3 regions of the Janthinobacterium sp. YR213 genome follow, and region 3 is predicted to be linked to each of the others. Evidence: predicted binding sites of a transcription regulator. Region 3 holds the regulator's gene; each other region holds the start of a gene.
The links. Region 3 encodes sigma-54, which starts transcription at its own class of promoters, with help from an activator protein. Its sites were predicted from a motif close to TGGCANGNAANCTGCTTT; they were not measured.

Region 1 (7,939 bases), on a different contig from region 3:
TTTGCTTTCCGCGACTTCTTTTTCCAGCAGGGCCAGGGCATCGCCCGCTTCCGCTGGCGTGATGACGCCGCGCGTGGGGTTCTTGTGCAGGATGTCGAGGATGCGTTGGGCATGTTCCTGGTACATCAGCACTTCTGGGGAGGATTTGGATTTGAATGAGATCAACATAAGCGCTTTCTGAAACTTGTTGTTAGTGTCGAAACAATATCACGACTTGAAATGTCGCACAGGCCGTCCGATTGCCCGGATTGCACATTTGCAAGCCGGACACGCCCATCTGTTGGACACCGCACGCATTTACAAGAGCTTGTTTATCGTGAAAACACCCGTTTAAGCGATCGTTAAGTCTCAATCCAGTTTCACGGAGTCCATGAAGGTGTCGATGGTGTCACGCGACAGCTTGCTTTCTTCACCGAGAATGATGACCTGGAAGATGCGTTTGTCCTGCGCCACAAAACGGCCGACCAGCAGGATGGGCTTGCCCTGCTGCGTCCCCGTCGCTTCGATGCTCAGCGAACTGCGTTGATGGCTGCCGGCCGCCGTGCTGCTGGCCGCCGAGGCCGATTTTTCGCTGCGCACGGTACCGTTGATATTTTTCAGCAGGGCCGTCTGCATGGCGGGCAGGGCCGCTTGCGCCTGTTCTGCGCTGTCGAGCACGGCGCTGCCAATGGCGAAGGTATTGCCATCGACCTCGCTGGCCGTCATGGTCAGGCTGACTTTCTTGCCATCGAGATCGATCTCGCGCGTCAGCACGGCCGGCTTGCCTGGAAACAGGGCCGTGAACTGGGCATCGGGGCTGCGATAGTCGCGCCAGTCGAATTTCGGACTACAGGCGGACAGGACGCTGGCAGCCGCGAGCGTCGCCAGGACGAAGGAAAGTGATATTTTTTTCATCAGCAGATGGTAGCAGCGCCGTCCATCACGCGCAATCGCGCACGCGTGGGGCTCATTGGGCGCCTTATATTTCACGCAGTACGCGCCGGTACTGGATCGCTTCGGCAACATGCGGCTGCGCGATGGCCGGGCTGTCCGCCAGGTCCGCGATGCTGCGCGCCACGCGCAGTACCCGGTGGTAGGTGCGCGCGGACCAGTGCAGGCGCGTCATGGCGCCATGCAGCAACTGTTCGCCATGCGTTTCAAGGCGACAATGCTGCTCGATTTCCGTGTTGCTCAGCCGCTGGTTTGATTTTCCCTGGCGCGCCAGCTGCAAGGCATAGGCTGCCGCTACCCGCGTGGCGATCCGCTGCGTGCATTCTCCGGCACCGGCCTGCCGGCCCAGCGCGGCCGGCGGCATGGCGGCCACTTCAATCTGCAGGTCGATACGGTCGAGCAGCGGGCCGGACAGGCGATTGTGATAGCGCAGCACGGCGTCTGGCGTACAGCGGCAACGGCCGGAAGCGTGCCCCAGATAGCCGCACGGGCAGGGATTCATGGCGGCGATCAGTTGAAAGCGGGCAGGAAACTCGGCCTGGCGGGCCGCGCGTGAAATGCTGATCACGCCCGATTCCATGGGCTGGCGCAGCACATCGAGTACCCGGCGCTGGAATTCGGCAATTTCATCGAGAAACAGCACTCCGCAGTGGGCCAGCGAGATTTCTCCCGGGCGCGGCACGTTGCCGCCACCCACCAGTGCCACGCCGGATGCTGTCTGGTGCGGGGCACGATAGGGCCGCCGTTTCCAGTGTTCCACCTTGAAGTGGCCGCCCAGCGAATGCACGGCAGCCGATTCCAGCGCTTCTGCATCGCTCATGGGTGGCAGCACGCCGGGAAAGCGGCTGGCCAGCATGGTCTTGCCTGCGCCTGGCGGCCCCACCATCAAGACGTTGTGACCGCCCGCTGCCGCCACTTCCAGTGCCCGCCGCGCCTGCTGCTGCCCCTGCACGTCGACAAAGTCGGGGTACGGAAAAGCGTGCGCTGCCAGCACGGGCTGGTGACGTTGCAGGGCGGTCTGGCTGGTATGCGCGGCAAAATGTGCGCAGACCTCGAGCAGGCTGTGGGCGGGATAGATGCAGGCATCGCCGACGAGAGCGGCCTCGTCCGCGTTCGCCTGCGGCAGGATGAAGGCGCGTGGCGCGCCCGACTGGCTGCGCTGCATGGCAAAGGTCATGGCCAGGGCGCCGCGGATGGGACGCAACTGGCCTGAGAGCGACAGTTCGCCCGCGAATTCATAGTGATGTAATTGATCGCCCGGCAATTGGCCGGAGGCGGCCAGGATGCCCAGTGCAATGGGCAAGTCGAAGCGGCCCGATTCCTTGGGCAAGTCTGCTGGTGCCAGATTGGCCGTGATGCGCCGCGCCGGCATTTCAAAGCCGCAGTTTTGCAACGCGGCACGAACACGGTCGCGCGATTCCTTCACTTCCGTATCCGGCAAGCCGACAATCGTAAACGAAGGCAAGCCGTTGGCAAGGTGGACTTCGACACTTACCTCGGGCGCCTCCATGCCGGCCAGGGCGCGGCTTTTCAGGACGGCCAGGCTCATCAGACTCCCCTGTAGCGCGGGCGCGGGCAGGATCAGTCTAGCGCTAGAAACGCCGCCAGGCTTGAGGTATGCCAGCAAGGCCGTCAATAACGGGCCCTGCCGGCCGCAGTTTACGCCTTGGTGTCGTTCAGGCGCGTTTCCAGTTCGATCAGGCGCAATTCCAGTGCGTCCAGTTTGGCGCGGGTCTTGGCCAGTACTTGCGCCTGGATATCGAATTCCTCGCGCGTGACGAGATCGAGGCGGGCGAAGCCCTGGGTCATCATCGACTTCACGTTTTTCTCGATATCCTTGGCCGGCGAGTTTTCGATGGCTTGATGGATCTTGCCTTGCAAATCGTTAAAGAAGGTATTCATGTCCATGGTCAGTCCTTTTATGGTGCGGCCTGTGCATCGCACCATTGCGGTGCACAGCGGCGTTAATCTGGTGCGAATCTGGGCAAATTCACAATGCTTTAGCAGCCCGTACCCGCATGCCCAGAGGCTTGCAGGGTATGTATGGCCGGAAACGCACCTGTCAAGGTGGCAATGGAGCTGGCACGTATTCTGCTAAAGAAGGTATGAACGCTTTGTGATCTCCAGCCAAGATTTTAAACCTCAACCGCTTTAAAAGTTCAATAAAAGGGAATCGCCATGAAGAATCTGTCCAAGAACATGACTTTAGCTGCAGCGTTGACGCTGGCCATGACCGCCATGTGCGGTAGCGCCATGGCCCAGGATGCAGTGGCGGCGCCTGCTGCGGCCGAAGCCGTGCCTGATAACGTGGTGAGCTATAACGTGGCGCTGACCAGCGACTACCGTTACCGCGGCCTGTCGCAAAGCCGCTTGAAACCGGCCATCAGCGGCGGCGCCGACTATACCCATAACCCGACGGGCCTGTATGTGGGCACCTGGTTGTCGAGTATCAAATGGATCAAGGATGGCGGCGGCGACACCAATCTGGAATGGGATATCTACGGCGGCAAGCGGGGCGAGATCAGCAAGGATTTTACCTATGACGTGGGCGGCCTGTACTATTTCTATCCCTCGAATGGACTGAGCACCAATGCCAACACCTTCGAGCTGTACGGCCAACTCGGCTATGGCCCGATATATGTCAAATACTCGCATTCGACGACGAATCTGTTCGGTGTCGCCGACAGCAAGAACAGCGGCTACCTCGATGTGGGTGCCAACGTCGAGGTGCATGATGGCTACATGCTGAACCTGCATGTCGGACGTCAGAAGGTCGAGCACAATGATTCCCTCAGCTACAGCGATTACAAGATTGGCGTGACCAAGGACTTCGGCGTGGCGACCGTTTCCCTGGCGGCCGTCAAGGCCAATAACGTATCGCTGGCTCCGAACGGCAAGAATCTGGCGAAATCCGGTCTCGTGCTGACCGTGTCCAAAACCTTTTAAGCGAGACTGCCATGAAAATGATTACTGCAATCATTAAACCGTTCAAACTGGACGAAGTACGCGAAGCTTTGTCGGCTATCAATGTGCAAGGCATTACCGTCACGGAAGTCAAAGGCTTCGGCCGCCAGAAAGGCCACACGGAACTCTACCGTGGCGCCGAGTATGTCGTTGATTTCTTGCCAAAGACCAAGATCGAAGCGGCCGTCGATGACGCCATTGTCGACCAGGCCATCGAAGCGATCGAAGGTGCCGCGCGTACCGGTAAAATCGGTGATGGCAAGATTTTCGTCTACAACCTGGAACAGGTCATCCGCATCCGTACCGGTGAAACCGGCAACGAAGCGCTCTAAGGGGAATATTGATGCATAAAAATATAACAAAATTGCTAGCTGGGATAGCCTGCCTGTGTGCGTTTGGCATTGCCACGCCAAGCTTTGCCGATGCGCCCGCCAAGACGGAGGCGGCCACAACCACGGCCGTCGCCGCTCCCGCCGTCACGCCGGTTCCTGACGCAGCGCCGGCCGCCGCCGCTCCGCCCCCCGCTGCTGCAGCACCAGCCGCCGCGCCTGTCGCCAACAAGGGCGACACCAGTTTCATGATGATCAGCACCTTGCTGGTGATCTTGATGACGATCCCCGGCCTGGCCCTGTTCTACGGCGGGCTGGTGCGCTCGAAAAACATGCTGTCGGTGCTGATGCAGGTGTTCATGGTGTTCGCGCTGGTCATCGTGCTGTGGTGTATCTACGGCTACTCGATCGCCTTCACGGAAAAAACCGCCTTCTTCGGTGGCTTCGACCGCCTGTTCCTGAATGGTATCTGGGATCCGGCCAAAGGTACGTTTGCCGCCGCCGCCACTTTCAGCAAGGGCGTCGTCATTCCCGAGTTCGTCTTCGTTGCTTTCCAGGGCACGTTTGCCGCCATCACCTGCGCACTGATCGTCGGCGCCTTTGCCGAGCGCGCCAAGTTTTCCGCCGTGCTGGCCTTCGTCGTGCTGTGGTTCACGTTCGCCTACCTGCCTGCAGCCCACATGGTGTGGTTCTGGACCGGTCCTGACCTGATCACCAGCGCCGCCACCTCGGCCAGCGAAGCCCTGAAGGCGGGCTGGATCTGGCAAAAAGGCGCGCTGGACTTCGCCGGCGGCACCGTGGTGCACATCAATGCCGCTGTCGCCGGCTTGGTGGGCGCCATCATGATCGGCAAACGCGTCGGCTACGGCCGCGAATCGATGGCACCGCACTCGCTGACGATGACCATGATCGGCGCGTCGCTGCTGTGGGTGGGCTGGTTCGGTTTCAATGCCGGTTCCTCGATGGAAGCGGGCGACGTGGCTGCCCTGGCCTTCGTCAACACCTTGCTGGCAACGGCCGCCGCCACCCTGTCGTGGGTGTTTGGCGAGTGGATCAGCAAAGGCAAGCCTTCCATGCTCGGTGGCGCGTCCGGCGCCGTGGCCGGCCTGGTGGCGATCACCCCGGCGGCCGGCTTTGTCGGCCCGATGGGCGGCCTGGTCATCGGCTTGCTGGCCGGTGTCGTCTGCCTGTGGGGCGTGAATGGCCTGAAACGCCTGATCGGCGCCGACGATTCGCTCGACGTGTTCGGCGTGCATGGCGTGGGCGGTATCCTCGGTGCCTTGCTGACGGGTGTGTTTGCTGCGCCACAACTGGGCGGCCAGGGCGTTTTCGACTATGTCACCAACAAGATGTCGGCGGATCCGTACTCGATCGGCCACCAGGTGTGGGTGCAGGCGCAAGCGGTCGGCACCACCATCCTCTGGTCGGCCATCGTCTCCGTTATCGCCTATAAACTGGTCGACATCGTCATCGGCCTGCGCGTACCGGAAGAAGAAGAGCGCGAAGGCCTCGATATCACCAGCCACGGCGAGCAAGCGTATCATGGCTAAATAGGCATTATCTGGCATGCCAGCGCCCCGGCGCGGCATGTCCGGCTGGAAAAGGCACCTCATTGAGGTGCCTTTTTTTCGTTGTGGGAATGTAAAAGGTCTTTAAAACAAGGCTTTTGCCCCGATTTGGGGTACTTACACGGTAATATAGTCGGCAGTTCTGTGTGCTTTTTTGAATACTGCACATAATTTAAGGATGTAACTATGGTTCCCCATCTCGTCACGGCCCTGACCGGACCGCTGCTCGACCTCGAAAAAAAGATTCTGGCCGCGACGCCGGCCATTGAGCGCTGGTTTCGCATGGAGTGGCAAGAACACACGCCACCCTTCTATTGCTCGGTAGACTTGCGTAACGCCGGCTACAAGCTGGCGCCCGTCGATACCAATCTGTTCCCAGGCGGTTTCCATAACCTGGCCACGGAAATGCTGCCCTTGTCCGTGCAGGCGGCCATGGCCGCCATCGACAAGTATTGCCCGGACGCCCGCAACCTGCTGATCGTGCCGGAATTGCACAACACTACGCCGCAGTACCTGCAGAACGTGGCGCGCCTGATGCAGATCTTCCGCCAGACGGGGCTGCACGTGCGTTTCGGCTCCTGGTCGCCCGACATCACCCAGCCGACACCCTTGGCGTTGCCAGATGGCAACATGCTCGTCATCGAGCCGCTCGTGCGTCTGAACAATGGCCGCCGCCTGGGCTTGAAGGATTTCGACCCGTGCACGATTCTGCTGAATAACGACTTGTCAGACGGCATCCCCGATATCTTGCAAAATATTCATGAGCAAAGCCTGCTGCCGCCCTTGCATGCGGGCTGGGCCCTGCGCCGCAAGAGCAACCACTACACGGCTTACGATGAAGTGGTGAAAAAATTCGGCAAGATGATCGATGTCGATCCGTGGATGCTCAATCCCTTCCACGCCAAGTGCAGCGACGTCAACTTCCAGGAAGGCGAGGGCGAAGACGCGCTGGCCGCCAGCGTCGACGTGCTGCTGGCCAAGATCCGCAAGAAATACAAGGAATACGGCATCAAGGAAAAGCCTTTCGTCATCGTCAAGCCCGATGCGGGCACGTATGGCACGGGCATCATGACGGTGCGCGACGCCAGCGAAGTGCGCGACCTGTCGCGCAAGCAGCGTGACAAGATGTCCATCGTCAAGGATGGCAAAGTCGTCACCGACGTGATCATCCAGGAAGGCGTGCCGACCTTTGAAAGCATCAAGGATGCCGTGGCCGAGCCGGTCGTCTACATGATCGACCGCTACGTGGTGGGCGGTTTCTACCGCGTACATGCTGAGCGTGGCGTGGACCAGAACCTGAACGCGCCCGGTTCGCAGTACGTGCCGCTGGCATTTGCCCAGCAGCATGCCGTGCCAGACTTGAAGGCCAAGCCGGGCACGGCCGCGCCGAACCGCTTCTACGTGTATGGCGTGGTGGCGCGCCTGGCCTTGCTGGCCGCGTCGCTGGAAATGGAGCGCACGGACCCGAATCCCGAGGTGTATTGATCCACCAATGAGGCTTGCCGGGCGCGGCGACTACCGCGCCTGGCGATCTCGGCTAGAATCAAGCATTCCTTATCCAGGCTCCCCGATTGGACGCACCATGAAAATTGCATTCCTTGCCGACCCGCTGGCAGGCTTCAAGACTTACAAAGATTCCACCTTCGCCATGATGCGCGAGGCGGCCAAACGCGGCCATGCCGTGTACGCCTTCGAACAAAAGGACATGGCGCTGGAAGAGGGCATCGTCACGGCACGGGTACAGCACATCGAGCTGACGGGCGACGAACACGACTGGTACAAGGTGGTCTCCACCGAGGAAGTGCGCCTGTCGGCCCTGGACGCCATCATCGAGCGCAAGGATCCGCCGTTCGACATGGAATACGTGTACGGCACGTATCTGCTGGAGCTGGCGGAAAAGCAGGGCGCTTGCGTCTTCAACAAGCCGTCCGCCATCCGCGACAACAATGAAAAACTGGCCATCGCCCAGTTTTCCGAATTCACTTCGCCGACCCTGGTGACGTCGAACGAAGCGCGCCTGCGCGCCTTCCACGCCAAGCACCAGGACGTCATCTTCAAGCCGCTCGACGGCATGGGCGGCACGGGCATCTTCCGCGTCAAGGCCGATGGCCTGAACCTGGGCGCCATCATCGAGACCCTGAGCGAGAA
Region 2 (7,939 bases), on a different contig from region 3:
TGATACTGGGCGGCGCCAACCATGACATCCGCACGGACTGGCCCCTGTGGAGCCTGTCCATCGTGGCTGGCCTGATCATCTGGCGCACGAAGATCCATTTATTGTGGCTGCTGGCAGCCGGCGCCGTGCTGGGCTGGTTCCAGCTCGTCTGACCTTACACGGCCAGGTGCCGCTTCACGTCCTCGCCATCCATCTGTTCCGCCTTGCCGCTGGCGACGACACTGCCGCGCGACAGGACGATGAATTCGTCGGCCAGTTCGCGGGCAAAATCAAAATACTGTTCGCACAGCACGATGGCCATGTCGCCCCGCTGTTTCAACAGGCTGATCACGCGGCCGATATCCTTGATGACGGAGGGCTGGATGCCTTCCGTCGGCTCGTCGAAGATGATCAGCTGCGGCTCGGCCAGCAGGGCGCGGGCGATGGCCAGTTGCTGCTGTTGCCCGCCCGATAAATCTCCGCCGCGCCGCTGCAGCATCTCCTTGAGCACCGGAAACAGTTCATACACGTGGGGATCGATGCGCGCAGCTTGCCGGCCGCCCTTGCTCGCCATACCCATCAGCAAGTTTTCCTCGACCGTCAGGCGCGCAAAGATGTCGCGGCCCTGCGGCACGTAAGCGATGCCCAGTTTTGCCCGCGCATGGGGCGCCAGCCTGGTGATGTCGCGTCCATGGAACACCACCTTGCCCTGCGCCACGGGCAGCACGCCCATCAGGCATTTCAGCAAGGTCGTCTTGCCCACGCCATTCCTGCCCAGCAAGGCCAGGCATTCGCCCTTGCGCGCCGACAGGTTGATGCCGCGCAAGGTGTGCGAGGAGCCATAGTATTGATTTAACTGTTGCACTTCCAGCATAGTCTGTGATCTCCCCTATTACCTTCCCAGATAGACTTCGATGACCCGCTCGTCCGCTTGCACCTCGTCCATGCGGCCTTGCGCCAGCACGGTGCCTTCATGCAGCACGGTAACGATGCCTTGCCGGGCAATCTCCGTCACAAAACCCATGTCGTGTTCGACCACCATGATCGAATGCTTGCCGCGCAATTCATTGAGCAACTCGGCCGTGCGCGCCGTTTCCGCATCCGACATGCCGGCCACGGGTTCGTCCAGCAAAATCAGCTGCGGCTCCTGCATCAGCAGCATGCCGATTTCCAGCCACTGCTTTTGCCCGTGCGACAGCAAGCCCGCCGGCCGCGCCTCCTGGCCGTTGAGGCGGATCAGGCGCAATATCGCTTCAATCTTGCCTGCCTGCTCGGACGTGAGGCGCGCAAACAGGGTGGGCGCCACGCGCTTGTCCATCTTCATCGCCAGCTCCAGGTTGTCGAACACCGTGTGCTGCTCGAACACGGTGGGGCGCTGGAACTTGCGGCCGATGCCGGCATGGGCGATCTGCGCTTCCGTCATGGTGGCCAGGTTCATGGTCTGGCCAAACCAGGCCGTGCCGGACGTGGGACGCGTCTTGCCCGTGATCACATCCATCATCGTCGTCTTGCCCGCCCCGTTCGGACCAATGATGCAGCGCAATTCGCCCACGGAAATATCGAGACTGAGCTTGTTGATGGCCTTGAAGCCGTCGAACGACACGCTGATGTCTTCCAGATACAGAATGGCGCCGTGCGTCGTATCGACGCCCTCGCCTTTCACGCGCGAGTACGTCGGCCCCGCTTCCGCGCTGGCCATGCCGGGCAACATGCGGATACTCATGCGGCCTCCTCTGCCATGGCGGCGGGTTTTTTACGTTTGAGCTTGTTCAGCACGCCCAGCATGCCCTGCTGCATGAACAGCGTCACGACGATGAACAGCAAGCCCAGCGCGAACAGCCACAGTTCCGGCAAGGCAGCCGTGAACCAGCTTTTCAAGCCGTTGACGGTGAAGGCGCCCAGGATGGGGCCGATCAAGGTGCCACGTCCGCCCACGGCCACCCAAACGACCATCTCGATGGAGTTCGCCGGCGACATTTCGGACGGGTTGATGATGCCCACCTGCGGCACGTACAGGGCGCCGGCGATGCCGCACAGCACGGCCGACAAGGTCCACACAAACAGCTTGAACCACAGCGGGTTGTAGCCGAGGAACATCAAGCGCGCCTCGCTGTCGCGCACGCCCTGCAGCACCCGGCCCAGCTTCGAGCGGACGATGGCGCGCGCGCCGATCAAGGCCGCCAGCAGGAAGGCCAGGGTCAGCAGGAACAGCACGGCCCGCGTGGCGGGCGCCGTGATGCTATGGCCGAGGATAGTCTTGAAATCCGTGAAACCGTTGTTGCCGCCAAAGCCAGTGTCATTGCGGAAGAACAGCAGCATGAAGGCATACGTCATCGCCTGGGTGATGATGGAAAAATACACGCCCTTGATGCGCGAGCGAAAGGCAAAGTAGCCAAACACAAAGGCGAGCACGCCCGGCACCAGCACGACGAGCGCCATGCAGTACCAGAAATGTTCCGTAAACGCCCAGTACCAGGGGTAGGTTTTCCAGTCGAGAAAGACCATGAAGTCGGGCAGGCTGCTGCGGTACTGGCCCTGGTCGCCGATGGCGCGCATCAGATACATGCCGTGCGCATACGCCCCCAGGGCAAAGAACACGCCGTGGCCCAGGGACAATATGCCCGTGTAGCCCCAGACGAGGTCCAGCGCCAGCGCGGCCAGCGCATAGCACATGAACTTGCCCACCAGCGCCACCGTGTAGGCGGACACGTGCAACGCATGCCCTTCGGCAAACGCCAGGTTAAATACCGGCAACAACGCCGCCAGCACAGTGCATCCGGCGATGGCCAGCCAGACGGGCCGCGTGAACAGGCCAGGCTTGATTTGATAGGAGGTAGTCATTCGACGCTGCGTCCCTTCATGGCAAACAGGCCCTGCGGCCGGCGCTGGATGAAAATGATGATGAACACCAGAATGGCGATCTTCGCCAGCACGGCGCCCGCCACCGGCTCGAGGAATTTGTTGACTTCACCCAGCCCCAGCGCGGCGATCACGGTGCCGGCCAGCTGGCCCACGCCGCCAAGCACCACCACCATGAAGGAATCGACGATGTAGCTTTGGCCCAGGTCCGGCCCGACATTGCCCAGCTGCGACAGGGCCACGCCACCAAGTCCCGCGATGCCGGAACCGAGACCGAAGGTCAGCATGTCGACCTTGCCCGTGGCCACGCCCACGCAATCGGCCATGCGGCGGTTCTGCGTGACGGCCCGCACGAACAGGCCCAGGCGCGTCTTGTTCAGGATCAGCCATACGGCCACGACGACGACGATGGCAAAGACGATGATGGCCAGGCGGTTGTACGGCAGCACGAGGCCGCCCAGCACGGTGACGCCGCCCGACATCCAGGCGGGATTGGCCACTTCCACGTTTTGCGCGCCGAAGACCGTGCGCACGGCCTGCATGAGGATCAGGCTGATGCCCCAGGTGGCCAGCAGGGTTTCCAGCGGCCGCCCATACAGCCAGCGGATCACCGTGCGCTCCAGCATCACGCCCACCAGTCCCGCGACAAAAAAGGCGGCCGGCAAGGCGGCCAGCAGATACGCATCCTGCAAGCCAGGCAGGTAGCTGCGGAAGAACAGCTGGCACAGGTAGGTCGTGTACGCGCCTATCATCAGCAATTCGCCATGTGCCATGTTGATGATGCCCATCAAGCCGAACGTGATGGCCAGCCCCAGCGCGGCCAGCAGCAGCACGCTGCCCAGCGAAATGCCGTAGAACACATTGCCGGCGAACTCCATGCGCGCCACCCGTCCCTTGATCTGGCGCATGGTCTCGATGGCGGCCAGCTGCACGGCCTCGTCCGGCTCGCCGGCCTTGCCATCTGGTCCTTTCTCCAGCATGGCTTGCAGCGCGGGCAGCAGGCGCGCATCGCTGCTGCCCGCCAGCGCCTGCACGGCGGCCTTGCGCATGGCGGCGTCGGGCGCATGCAGGTTGGCGCTGGCGATCAGCACCTGCAATATCTGTTTGATGTCAGCATCGTTTTCCTGCGCCAGCGCAGTGCGTATCAGGGGGACCTGTGCGGGATCGACGGATTGCTGCAGCGCCTGCGCGGCGGCCAGGCGCGTGGCCCGCTCGGGCGCCAGCAGTTTCAACCCCGACAAGGCGCCCGCCACGGCCGCGCGCAAGCGGTTGTTGACCATCACGCCGTCGATGCCATCGGGCAGCGCCACGCCCTGGCCGCTTGCCGGCTCATATGCCTGTTCACCGTCGACGATATACACCTTTCCGTCGGGGGCCGCATATAACTGATCGTCCTGCAAGGCTTGCAGCACCCGGGCGGCCTCGGGCGTAGCCAGGGCGGCGATCTGGGCGACGGCCGCGATCCTGGTATCGGGATCGTCGCCGGATAGCGCTTTGAGCAGGTCGGGGGGGATGGCGGCCTGCGCCAGCGAGGATAGCAACAGGCAGGCGAGGACCAGCAGTTTGGGGATGAACCTCATTGTAAGTTCCATGGAAAAACTGCACGGGGCGAGCGCTTACCCCAAAGGCGAGGACTGGGGTCGGATGGGGACGCCTAGTCCCTCAGGGTCCGACCCCGGCATTTGCTGGTGGGTGATAGCGCCTACAGCTTCTGCTTGCCCTCATTCCCCTTGATGAACGGGCTCCACGGCTGGGCGCGTATCGGTTCCTTGGTTTTCCACACGACATTGAATTGACCATCGGCCTTGATCTCGCCGATCATCACGGGCTTGTGCAGGTGGTGGTTGGTCGGGTCCATGGTCAGGGTAAAACCGGACGGCGACTTGACGCTCTGGCCCGCCATGGCGGCGATCACCTTGTCCGTGTCCGTCGATTTCGCTTTTTCCACGGCTTGCGCCCACATGTGGATGCCCACATAGGTCGCTTCCATCGGGTCGTTCGTCACGACAGAACCCGCGTTCGGCAGCTTTTGCGCCACGGCATACGCTTTCCACTGCTTGATGAAGGCCGTATTCACGGGGTTCTTTACGGATTCAAAGTAATTCCACGCCGCCAAGTGCCCCAGCAAGGGCTTGGTATCGATGCCGCGCAATTCTTCCTCGCCCACGGAAAACGCGACGACGGGCACGTCCGTGGCTTTCAAGCCCGCATTGCCCAGTTCCTTGTAGAACGGCACGTTGGAATCGCCATTGATGGTGGAAATGACGGCCGTCTTGCCGCCCGTGGAAAATTTCTTGATGTTGGCGACGATGGTTTGATAGTCGGCATGGCCGAACGGCGTGTAGACCTCGCTGATATCGCTATCCTTGACGCCTTTGCTTTTCAGGAAGGCGCGCAGGATCTTGTTGGTGGTGCGCGGATACACGTAATCCGTGCCCAGCAGCACGAAGCGTTTGGCGCCGCCGCCATCCTTGCTCATCAGGTATTCCACGGCGGGAATCGCCTGCTGGTTCGGCGCGGCGCCCGTATAAAACACATTCTTTTCCAGCTCCTCGCCCTCGTACTGGACCGGGTAAAACAGCAGGCTGTTGAGTTCCTTGAACACCGGCAAGACGGATTTGCGGGACACGGATGTCCAGCAGCCGAACACGACAGCCACTTTATCCTGCGCCACCAGCTGGCGCGCTTTTTCCGCGAACAAGGGCCAGTTCGACGCGGGATCGACGACGACGGCTTCCAGCTTCTTGCCCAGCACGCCGCCCTTGGCATTGATCTCGGCGATCGTCATCAGCGCCACATCCTTGAGCGACGTTTCGGAAATGGCCATGGTGCCCGACAGGGAGTGCAAGATGCCCACCTTGATCGTGTCGGCGGCCAAGGCTGCCTGCATGGTGGTGGACATGGCCAGGGCCAGTGCGCCGGCGGCGGCCGCTTTCAGGATGATGCGTCGTGACATGGGGACTCCTGTGATGGGTTCGTGGGGGTCGAGCTGGGTCTGCCATGTTGTTAAAGCAGAATGCATGCCAGCACCGGCAGGCGTCCGCCATGGTGCAAGCGGCGCTCGCCGCACGAAAAAAAACCTGGCTGCACAAGGACTGTGCAGCCAGGTTTCAAATTGCCGTAAAACGGTGCGCAGGACGCAACAATCCCGGCATCAATCCTAGCGCGGAGCTCCACGCAGACGGCGCCAGCCCTTGCGGCCCAGCGGGAACAGCAGCACGAAAGCGATCAGCCAAGGCAGAATGTAGGCCATGGCAGTGATGGCGTTGGCCACGCCTTCCGACAGGTTTTCCGTGAAATTGCCCAGCGCGCGCTTGACGGGCCGCCAGAACGATTGCCTGCCTTCGGCGCTGATGGCCACGTTCAACAAGTCCGTATCGATACGCTGCATCAACAGCGCATTGGCGGCCGTCGCCTGCTCCAGTTCCACTTGCACGGTGGCCAGTTCCTTGGTCACCTTGATGAGGGCATCGACGTTAGCTCCCGAACGTTTTTCCAGGTCTTGCAATTGCGCCTGGTATTGCTTGAGCATTTCCAGGCGTTTCTTGCTGTCGAGCACGGGACGGCCCAGGTCTTCCACCTTGGTGCCCTGGCTGGTGACGTCGCCTTCGGCCGCGACCAGCGCGACGAGCTTCTTGATGCCGGCCGGCTTGGCGCGCATGCTGATGCGCGCATGCACGTAGCGGCCGCTGTCGACGCTGGAATCGAGCAGCAGGCAGCCGTTTTCCGTATCGGCCTTGCAGGCGGCGACCACTTTTTCATACAGGGGCCGCACTTGCGCCTCGCGCGTATCGACGCTGACATTATGTTCATAGGCAAGGAACTCGCTGCCCTTTTCCTTGCCTTCGAGACGCGCGGCGCTCGACTGCCCGCCGCTCTCGCCCTTGCTGCCGCAGCCGGCCAGCAGCAACAGTCCAAACAGGCATATGGATATTTTTTTCATGATTTCTTTCTTTGGATTATTTTTACAGCGGCAACAATTCGATATCGGGCAAGTGCGCCGCCACATCCTGCACGGTCGCATGGCAGGTCAAGGACGCCACCACCTGCGGCAACGGTTCCGGCCAGATTTCCGGCAAGTCGCGCTCTTCGGGCGCCAGCACGGGAAAGGCCAGCTGTTCCCGTGGCGGCGTGAAGGCGGCAGCGACGCCGGGCTTGTTGCCGCGCGCATCGATGCGGTACCAGCCGAACTCCTGCAGATGCACGGCATTCAAGCCATGCAGGCAGAACGGCGGCCCCACCTCGCCCACGGCCAGGCGCTGGTAACACAGGCCGGCAGGAATGCCGTTGGCGCGCAGCAGCGCCGCCAGCAGATGGCTCTTCGCATAGCAATAGCCCGTGCCATGCTGCAAAACGTCGGAAGCGCGGCAGGTGACGGGATTGCGCTGGTAGTCCCAGCTATGGGCGATCTCGTCGCGCACGAAGGCAAAGCAGCGGGCCGCGATGGCGGCGTCACCCACCGCGCCTGCCGCCAGTGCAGCCGCCTTGGCGCGCACGGCAGGATGGTCGCTGTCGATGTAAGTGCTGCTGGCTAGATACGGGGAAAAGTCGGTAGACATGGCGTCAAGGTCAGGCAAAAAGATAATGCGCGATTCTAGTCGAAACGGCACGAAATCGAGCGTTTCCTTGCGCAGGAACAAAGAAAAACCACGCCTCAGCCTTACTGCGCGGGGGGCGGCGACTTTGGCGGCGGCCCGGTAGCTGGTATCATGCGGGCAAACGCAGCCGGCCATATTGGCGCGGCACATGCACTACCCTGCGAAGCGGACCTGCCCTCCGGCGCGCCGCCGACGCCTCCCTACAGATCAGAGAAACGAGTTCCCTATGAGCACATCATCGTCGCACCCATCGTTCTGGCGCCGTGTCCCGCTGGCTTTCGGCGCCTTCTTCAGCACCCTGTCGGACGCCGCCTATGCGGCCCGCGTGGAAAAGCTGGCCTTGCCCGAGGCGGCGCCCGCCGCTCCCGTCGCGCCAGTGGCCCCTGCCCCGGCGCCAGCCGCCGCGCCCGTCATTTTGAAGGAAGCGACGCCGGACGCGGCCCTGCAATTGCTGGCCCTGCTGCAACGCGAAGCGCGATTGATCGACTTCACCCAGGAAAACC
Region 3 (7,939 bases):
ACGCCCGTCAGTAACATTAGGCAACCTCATGAAACCATGCCAACAGGAATGTTGGCTGTGTTTTAAAACAACGTTGCAGTAGTGCCGCAGAGCATGTCAAAGACGCTGAAAAATCGGAAAATCGGCATTCGGCGGCGGAAAAACCGGCGCGCCGCGTGTTTTTAATCAAGAAATAGCCGATACACGCCGATGTTATTTTTTTGCTAAAATGATGGTGACATGGGCTGTAGCGCCCACTGCGCCCGCAGCGGGCGTATACTGTTGAGAATTGGCGTTACAGGCCGCGGAAACAGGCCTATAATTCGGCTCGCAAGCCCTCTGCGCATTGCACCATTTCATTGAGTGTCATGACTAATCTTAGCAAAATACTATCCCTCGAAAACGTCCTGCTGGACCTGGAAGTCTCCAGTAAAAAACGTGCCTTCGAGCAAGCCGGCCTGATCTTCGAAAACAATTACGGCATCGCCCGCTCTACCGTCTCGGACAATCTGTTTGCCCGCGAACGCCTGGGCTCGACTGGTCTGGGCCATGGCGTAGCCGTGCCGCATGGCAGGGTCAAGGGCAGCAAAACCTTGAAATCGCCGCTGGGCGCCTTCGTCCGCCTGGCCGAGCCGATTCCGTTCGAGTCGCCCGATGGCAAGCCTGTCAATCTGCTGTTTTTCCTGCTGATTCCCGATCATGTCACCCAGCAACATCTGGAAATCCTGTCGGAAATCGCTGAAATGTTTTCCGATGACGCCTTCCGCACGGCACTGGCCACGGATCCGGAACCGAAATCCGTACATTCGCGCATCGTCAATTGGCAACCTAGTCTGCAAGCGGCGGGTTAAACTTCAGGTATTCCTCCACTCCTGAAGAAGAAGACTGCCATGTTGCAAACGCCACTGACGATACAACGCCTGTACGACGACAATCGTGAAAGTCTGCAACTGGGCTGGTTCGCCGGCTTCCCCGGCGGCGAGCGCCTGATCTCGGGCGATGTCTCGTCGGCCGCCGATCAGGTGGGCCACTTGAACCTGATCCATCCGGGCCGCATCCAGGTCTTCGGCCACCAGGAAATCAATTACTACCAGCGCCTGAAGGTCAACACGCGCACCCACGTGATCGGCGAGCTGATCGCCGGCGGTCCGCCCGCGCTGATCATCGCGCAAGGGCTGGAAACGCCGCCCGACATCCTCGCCATCTGCGACGAGCAAAACATCCCCCTCTTCTCCACCCCGCTGCCGGCCGCGCAAGTGATCGACTTCCTGCGCGTCTACCTGTCCAAAAAGCTGGCGCAACGCATCATCATGCATGGCGTGTTCATGGACGTGCTGGGCGTGGGCGTGCTGATCACGGGCGATTCGGGCCTGGGCAAGAGCGAGCTGGGGCTGGAACTGATTTCACGCAGCCACGGCCTGGTGGCCGATGACGCCGTCGAATTCTCGCGCATCGCGCCCAACATGATCGAAGGCCGCTGCCCGCCTTTGCTGCAAAACCTGCTGGAAGTGCGGGGCCTCGGCTTGCTCGATATCAAGGCCATCTTTGGCGAAACGGCCGTGCGCCGCAAGATGCGCCTGAAACTGATCGTGCATCTGGTGCGCCGCAACGCGCTGGAAGAGGAAGTCGAGCGCCTGCCTTTCCTGTTCCCCACGGAAGACGTGCTGGGCTTGCCCGTGCGCAAGGTCGTCATCCCCGTCGCCGCCGGCCGCAACATCGCCGTACTGCTGGAAGCGGCCGTGCGCAACACGATTTTGCAACTGCGCGGCATCGATACCTTGCAGGAGTTCATGGAGCGGCAACGACTCGCCATGAGTGGCGATTAATGTTGCCAAGGAGTTCGCCCTTGCAAGGGCGAACCGTTACGCAGGCACGCAGCTGTACTGCGTGAATTCCCTGCTGCACCAACGACTCGCCATGAGTGGCGATTAGCAAGTAGGTCGGATTAGCGCGGCAACGCCGTGCGTAATCCGATGACATTGTTGGCCCATGCCGCGGTGTCGGCTTACGCGCGACGCGCTAAGCCGACCTACGGTCGTGACGAGAGCGCCCTGCCAATCCCGGCAATATCACATTCCAAATTGCAATAATTTGTAAAGATAATTGCATTGGGAGCGCGGCGCCGATCTTTATTGTATGATCGGCGTATGCATATCGTCCTTATCACCGGAATATCCGGCTCCGGTAAATCCGTTGCGCTCAATGTGCTGGAAGATACCGGCTACTATTGTGTCGACAACCTGCCGCCGGCCTTGCTGCCCAGCCTGGTGCAAACCCTGCTCGACGAAGGTACACCGCAACTGGCCGTCGCCGTCGATGCGCGCAGCGCCGAGTCGCTGACCAGCCTGCCGCACAATGTGGCCCTGCTGCGCGACCAGGGGCATGACGTCAAGGTCATGTTCCTGACGGCCACCACGCATTCGCTGGTGGCGCGCTTCTCGGAAACGCGGCGCAGCCATCCGCTGTCGCACGAATTGCGTCCGAACCAGAATCCGGCCAGCCGCCGCACGCTGATCGAGTGCATCTCGGAAGAACGCGAACGCCTGTCAGCCATCGAACAGCTGGGCCATGTGATCGACACGTCGGAACTGAGCGCCAACAAGCTGCGCGCCTGGATCAAGGATATCGTCGCCTCCGAACGCGCGCCGCTGACCCTGTTCTTCGAATCGTTCGCCTTCAAGCTGGGCGTGCCCCTGGACGCCGATTTCGTCTTCGACGTACGGGCCTTGCCGAATCCCTATTACGACCTGGCGCTGCGCCCGCTCGACGGCCGCGATGCGCCCGTGATCGCCTTCCTCGACGCGCAGCCGAGCGCGCTGGAACTGCTGGCCGACATCCGCAGCTTCATCGAGAAATGGCTGCCGTCATTCAAGTCCGACAACCGCAGCTACCTGACGGTGGCCCTGGGCTGCACGGGCGGCCAGCACCGCTCCGTGTACATGGCGGAGCGGCTGGCGCAGTATTTCGGCCCGAATGAACGCGTCGTCCTGCGCCACCGCGAACGCAGCTAATTAGTCGAGGTGGCGCAGGGGATGCGCCGCCGCTGGCCAGACGGGGGCAAAGAAGCGCGCCACCATGGCCGCATCGACGTCGTCCAGGCTGGCAGGGTTCCAGCGCGGTGCATTGTCCTTGTCGACCACCAGCGCGCGCACGCCCTCGAGCACTTCGCCATGTTCGAAATTGTGGCGCACCACCGTGCGCTCCATGCGCAGGCAATCGGCCACGCCCAGGTGGGCGCCCCGCTGCAGCAATTCCAGGGTCACCGACATCATCAATGGCGAACGCAGGCGCATGGCCGCCAGCGCCTTGGCCGCGAACGCGCTGTCATCCTGCGCCAGCGAGGCCATGATGGCGGCCACGGAAGGGGCGCCGAAGTGGCGGTCCAGCGCCGCGCGCGCCGTGGCCAGGGGAGATACCCCCGCCTCGGCCTGGAAAGGCGCCGCCAGCGCCTTGATGGCCACCGGCAAGGCTTCGCCCCGCGTCGATTCGAACAGATCCAGCAGCGCCCCCATCTGCGCCTCAGGCAGGTAGACATCGGCCAGCCCCGTGTACAGGGCATCGGCCGCGTTGATCGTCAAGCCCGTCAAGCCCAGGTACAGGCCCAGCTGGCCGGCCAGGCGGGATAGAAAATAACTGCCGCCCACGTCGGGAAACAAGCCGATATTGACTTCCGGCATGGCCATGCGCGTGCGGCCCGTCACGATGCGCAAACGGTTGCCCGGCCCGGCTTGCGCCACGCCCATGCCGCCGCCCATCACCACGCCATCCATCACGGCGATATACGGTTTCGGGTAGAAATGAATTAAATGATTTAACGCATATTCTTCCGTAAAGAAATCTTCCAGCATGGCGCTGCCGCCTTGCGGCGTGGCCAGGCCCGCATCGTAAAAGAAACGGATGTCGCCGCCGGCGCACAGGGCTTTTTCACTGCTGGAGCGGATCACCACGGCATCCACCTGCGGATCGTCGCGCCAGGCCAGCAAGGCCGCGCTCAGGGCGCGTACCATCTCCAGCGACAGGGAATTCAAGGCTTTCGGACGGTCGAGCACGATATGGCCCGTGCGGTTGCGGATGGAAGTCTGGACGAAGTCGCTCATGGCAGGCAGGAAAGAAGTGAAAGTGCAAACATTTTAGCCCCTGCGCGGCGAACATTGCGCTCAAAAGGTCCAGGCGCAAAAAAGGGCGCAAGATGTGCGCCCTTAGTTGATCACAACTGCTGGAAGCGGGTGGCCTTAGACGGCGACGACGGCTTCTTCCTCGGAGTTGTCTGGCAGATGCTTGATCGCCTCTTTACCGTGCCCTTGCACTTTGGTTTTGTATTTCATCACTTGCCTATCGAGCTTGTCGATCAGGGTATCGATCGCGGCGTACAGGTCGTGCGCCAAGCTTTCCACATAGACAGTCTTGCCGCTCAAACGCAGGTTGACTTCAGCCTTTTGACGTTTTTCTTTCTCTTTGAGGTTATCCACGGTCAGAATCACGGCGATATCGATGACTTGATCGAAATGACGTTTCACGCGCTCCAGCTTCGTTTGTACGTATTCACGGATGGCTGGTGTCACTTCGAGATGATGTCCGCTGATGGTGAGATTCATACACACTCCTAAAGATGATCGGGTTCGTGCGGTCCATCCTATCCGGCCCGCAGAGGAACCGAAAAAAACTTACAAACACTTACGCAGGCTCACTGGCGGAATTTTCAACGCTTCCCGGTATTTGGCAACAGTACGTCGCGCAATCACCATGCCTTGTTCCCCCAGCATGTCCGCAATCTTACTGTCGGATAAAGGATTTTTAGGGTCTTCTGCTCCTGTCAGTTGCACGATCAATGCCCGTATCGCCGTCGATGACGCTTCGCCCCCCGCTTCGGTGGCGACGTGGCTACCAAAGAAATATTTCAACTCGAACATGCCGTGCGGGGTCAGCATGTACTTTTGAGTTGTTACCCGCGAGATAGTACTCTCGTGTAAACCCAGTGTATCAGCTATTTCACGGAGCACAAGGGGACGCATGGCAACGGCCCCATGCGAGAAAAAGTTCTTTTGTCTTTCTACTATCGCCTGCGCCACGCGCAGGATCGTGTCGAAGCGCTGGCGCATATTCTTGATCAGCCACTTGGCTTCCTGCAACTGTGCGCCCATGGCGCCTTCGCCCTTGCCTTGCTTGAGCAAGTTGGCGTACATGGCATTGACGCGCAGGCGCGGCATGACATCGTTGTTCAAGGTCACTTGCCAGCCATTGCGCGCGCGCTTGACGACGACGTCGGGCACCACGTAATCGGACACGTCCGAGGCGAACACGGCGCCCGGATGCGGATTGCACTGGCGAATCACCGTCTGCGCTTCGCGCAAGTCTTCATCGTCGCAATCGAGGGCTTTTTTCAGCTTGTTGAAATCGCGCTGGGCAAACCAGGCCAGGTGCTTTTCCACGATGACGAGGGCCATGCGGCGCGTCACCATGGCGATGTGCGGCAAGCGCTTGATTTGCAGCGCCAGGCATTCGGACGCGTTGCGCGCGCCCACGCCGGGCGGATCGAAACTTTGCAAGAGAGACAAGGCCGTGCGCATCTCGTCGGCGTCGATTTCCAGCTCTTCCGGCAGGCGCGCCAGGATGTCGTCGAGCGACTCTTCCAGGTAGCCATTGTCGTCGAGCGCGTCGATGATCAGCTCGACCAGCGCGCGGTCGCGCAATTCGAGTACCGTCACGCGCATCTGCTCCATCAGGTGTTCGCGCAGGGTGCAGTGATGGGCTTCGAGTTGCGGGCGCGAATCCTCGTCGTCGGGCGCCTTGCCGCGGCTCGCCTCGCTCCAGTCGCTGTCGCCGCCATCCGCGGCGGCAGGACCCTCGCCGGCATCGCCATCAAAGGTTTCCGCTTCGGCCGGCGCCGCGGGCGCTTCCTGGCCCGGCGGCTGGGGCGGCGCTTCGGCCGGCGCGGCCGTGGAACTCAAGGCGCCATCGGACAGCAGGCGCAGCGAACGGTCGAGCGGATCGTCGAGGCGTTCGAGCAAGGGATTGTCCGTCAGCAATTGCTCTAGTTCCTGATGCAATTCCAGGGTAGACAATTGCAACAGGCGTATCGATTGCTGCAACTGCGGCGTCAGTGCCAGGTGCTGCGAAGTGCGCAGCTGCAATGATTGTTTCATTGGCTTACATGCGGAAGTGTTCGCCCAGATAGACCCGGCGTACCGACTCGTTCGCGATGATGTCGTCGGGGCGTCCCGACGCCAGTACCGAGCCCTGGTTGATGATGTAGGCACGGTCGCAGATACCCAGCGTCTCGCGCACATTATGATCGGTGATCAGCACGCCGATATTGCGCTCCTTCAAGAAACGCACGATGCGCTGGATCTCGATCACGGCGATCGGATCGACGCCGGCGAACGGTTCGTCGAGCAGCACGAAACGGGGATCGGTGGCCAGCGCGCGGGCGATTTCCACGCGGCGGCGCTCACCGCCCGACAGGGACAGGGCCTGATTCTCGCGCAGCTTTTCAATCTGCAAGTCGGCCAGCAATTTATCCAGGCGCACCTCGATCTCGGCCTTCGTCAGCGGACGGCCTTCGACGGTCTGGATTTCCAGCACGGCGCGGATATTGTCTTCCACCGTCAGCTTGCGGAAGACGGACGCTTCCTGCGGCAGGTAGGACAGGCCCATCTGCGCGCGGCGGTGGATCGGCAGGCTGGAGATGTCCACGCCGCTGATATCGATGCTGCCGCCATCGGACGGCACCAGGCCGACGATCATGTAGAACGAGGTGGTCTTGCCGGCGCCGTTCGGGCCCAGCAAACCCACCACTTCACCGCATTCGACTTGCAGCGAGACATCATGCACGACTTGCCGCTTGCCATAGGTTTTTTGCAGCCCGCGAACGATCAGGGTGCTGCCGCAACGAGTATTGTCCATTATTTCTTTCCTGGCGCAGGCGTGGCCGGCGCTTTCTCCGCCGCCGGTGCCTTGGTTTTCGGCTGGATCACCATGCGCACGCTGCCGCCATCCGGGGTGCTGGTGCCGCTGTTGGAATTTTCCATCGCAAACACTTCCTTGCGGCTGTCATACGAGATGAAGGCGCCATTGGCCACGTCGGTCACTTTCGTGCCTTCCAGGCGCGTCAGCTTGGCCCTGGAAAACAGTTTCACCACTTCCGTCTTGTTGTCGTATTCCACGCGCTCCGCTTCGCCTTCCACCCACAGGTCGCCCGCGCCATCGCGCTTCTGGCGGAAGGTGGCGAGCTTGCCGGGATCGGCCCAGAAGGTAATGAACTGGTAGCCTTGCGGATCTTCCGTGATCACGGCGCGCCCCGCCTTCATGGTCAGGGTCCCCTTGACCAGCACGACGTCGCCCGTCAGGGTGCGCACCTGCTTGATGTCATCGACGTGGCCACTGCGTGCCGTGATGACGGCTTCCTTCTCGGAATCGGCCTTCTCGGCATGCGCCACGCCCATGATGGCCAGGGAAAATACGGTCAACAGCAAGATGTTCTTCATAGTATGGTTTCCTTGTTTCATTCTGTCATTTTGCCGCCGCGGCCGGGCGCGGTTTCGGCGGGAGGACCATGCGCAGCGCATTCTGCACTTCCACCACGCCGGTGGCGTTATTGGCTTTCATGCCGATGCCATTGAGACGCGAGGTGCCTGTCAGGATATCGACAGGCACGTCCGTTTCCATTCTTTCCTCATCCGGGAACACCGTCAGCGCTTCCGTCTTGACTGTCAGGTTCTGCGCCTTCGGACTGGCCACGCGGTCGATCACGACATTGCGGTGCAGTTGCAGCCGGGTATTGTCCTGGTCGATATGCGCCAGTTCCGCATTCATGTTCATCGGTGGCATGCCTGGCGTGAGCTTGCGCACGAAGGGCCGGTCGATATCGGACGAATCGTCCAGCGGATAATGCGTGAGCTTGGCGCCCGACACGATATAGCTGGGTTTTCCCGTCAAGTCCATGCGCACCAGGCTGAAATTG

Region 1: a site for sigma-54 is predicted at 3,011-3,028, ahead of BLT98_RS25250 (TorF family putative porin). Genes of this name have one in related genera too.
Region 2: a site for sigma-54 is predicted at 5,847-5,864, ahead of urtA (urea ABC transporter substrate-binding protein). Genes of this name have one in related genera too.

Annotation. Positions count from the first base shown of each region.
Region 1 is NZ_FNDA01000007.1:610-8,548, forward strand. It holds gene BLT98_RS25230 (DUF1840 domain-containing protein) at 1-168, opposite strand, end outside; gene BLT98_RS25235 (hypothetical protein) at 349-894, opposite strand; gene BLT98_RS25240 (YifB family Mg chelatase-like AAA ATPase) at 959-2,479, opposite strand; gene BLT98_RS25245 (accessory factor UbiK family protein) at 2,590-2,838, opposite strand; gene BLT98_RS25250 (TorF family putative porin) at 3,109-3,876, shown strand; gene BLT98_RS25255 (P-II family nitrogen regulator) at 3,888-4,226, shown strand; gene amt (ammonium transporter) at 4,238-5,773, shown strand; gene gshA (glutamate--cysteine ligase) at 5,978-7,276, shown strand; gene gshB (glutathione synthase) at 7,374-7,939, shown strand, end outside.
Region 2 is NZ_FNDA01000001.1:1,346,677-1,354,615, forward strand. It holds gene BLT98_RS05900 (chromate transporter) at 1-152, shown strand, start outside; gene urtE (urea ABC transporter ATP-binding subunit UrtE) at 155-853, opposite strand; gene urtD (urea ABC transporter ATP-binding protein UrtD) at 872-1,702, opposite strand; gene urtC (urea ABC transporter permease subunit UrtC) at 1,699-2,820, opposite strand; gene urtB (urea ABC transporter permease subunit UrtB) at 2,817-4,418, opposite strand; gene urtA (urea ABC transporter substrate-binding protein) at 4,541-5,794, opposite strand; gene BLT98_RS05930 (DUF4349 domain-containing protein) at 5,999-6,781, opposite strand; gene BLT98_RS05935 (transglutaminase-like domain-containing protein) at 6,804-7,397, opposite strand; gene BLT98_RS05940 (DUF2760 domain-containing protein) at 7,663-7,939, shown strand, end outside.
Region 3 is NZ_FNDA01000003.1:196,797-204,735, forward strand. It holds gene queF (NADPH-dependent 7-cyano-7-deazaguanine reductase QueF) at 1-14, shown strand, start outside; gene BLT98_RS14835 (PTS sugar transporter subunit IIA) at 348-830, shown strand; gene hprK (HPr(Ser) kinase/phosphatase) at 870-1,805, shown strand; gene rapZ (RNase adapter RapZ) at 2,127-2,990, shown strand; gene BLT98_RS14850 (enoyl-CoA hydratase/isomerase family protein) at 2,991-4,076, opposite strand; gene raiA (ribosome hibernation-promoting factor, HPF/YfiA family) at 4,212-4,574, opposite strand; gene BLT98_RS14860 (RNA polymerase factor sigma-54) at 4,644-6,122, opposite strand; gene lptB (LPS export ABC transporter ATP-binding protein) at 6,127-6,882, opposite strand; gene lptA (lipopolysaccharide transport periplasmic protein LptA) at 6,882-7,463, opposite strand; gene lptC (LPS export ABC transporter periplasmic protein LptC) at 7,489-7,939, opposite strand, start outside.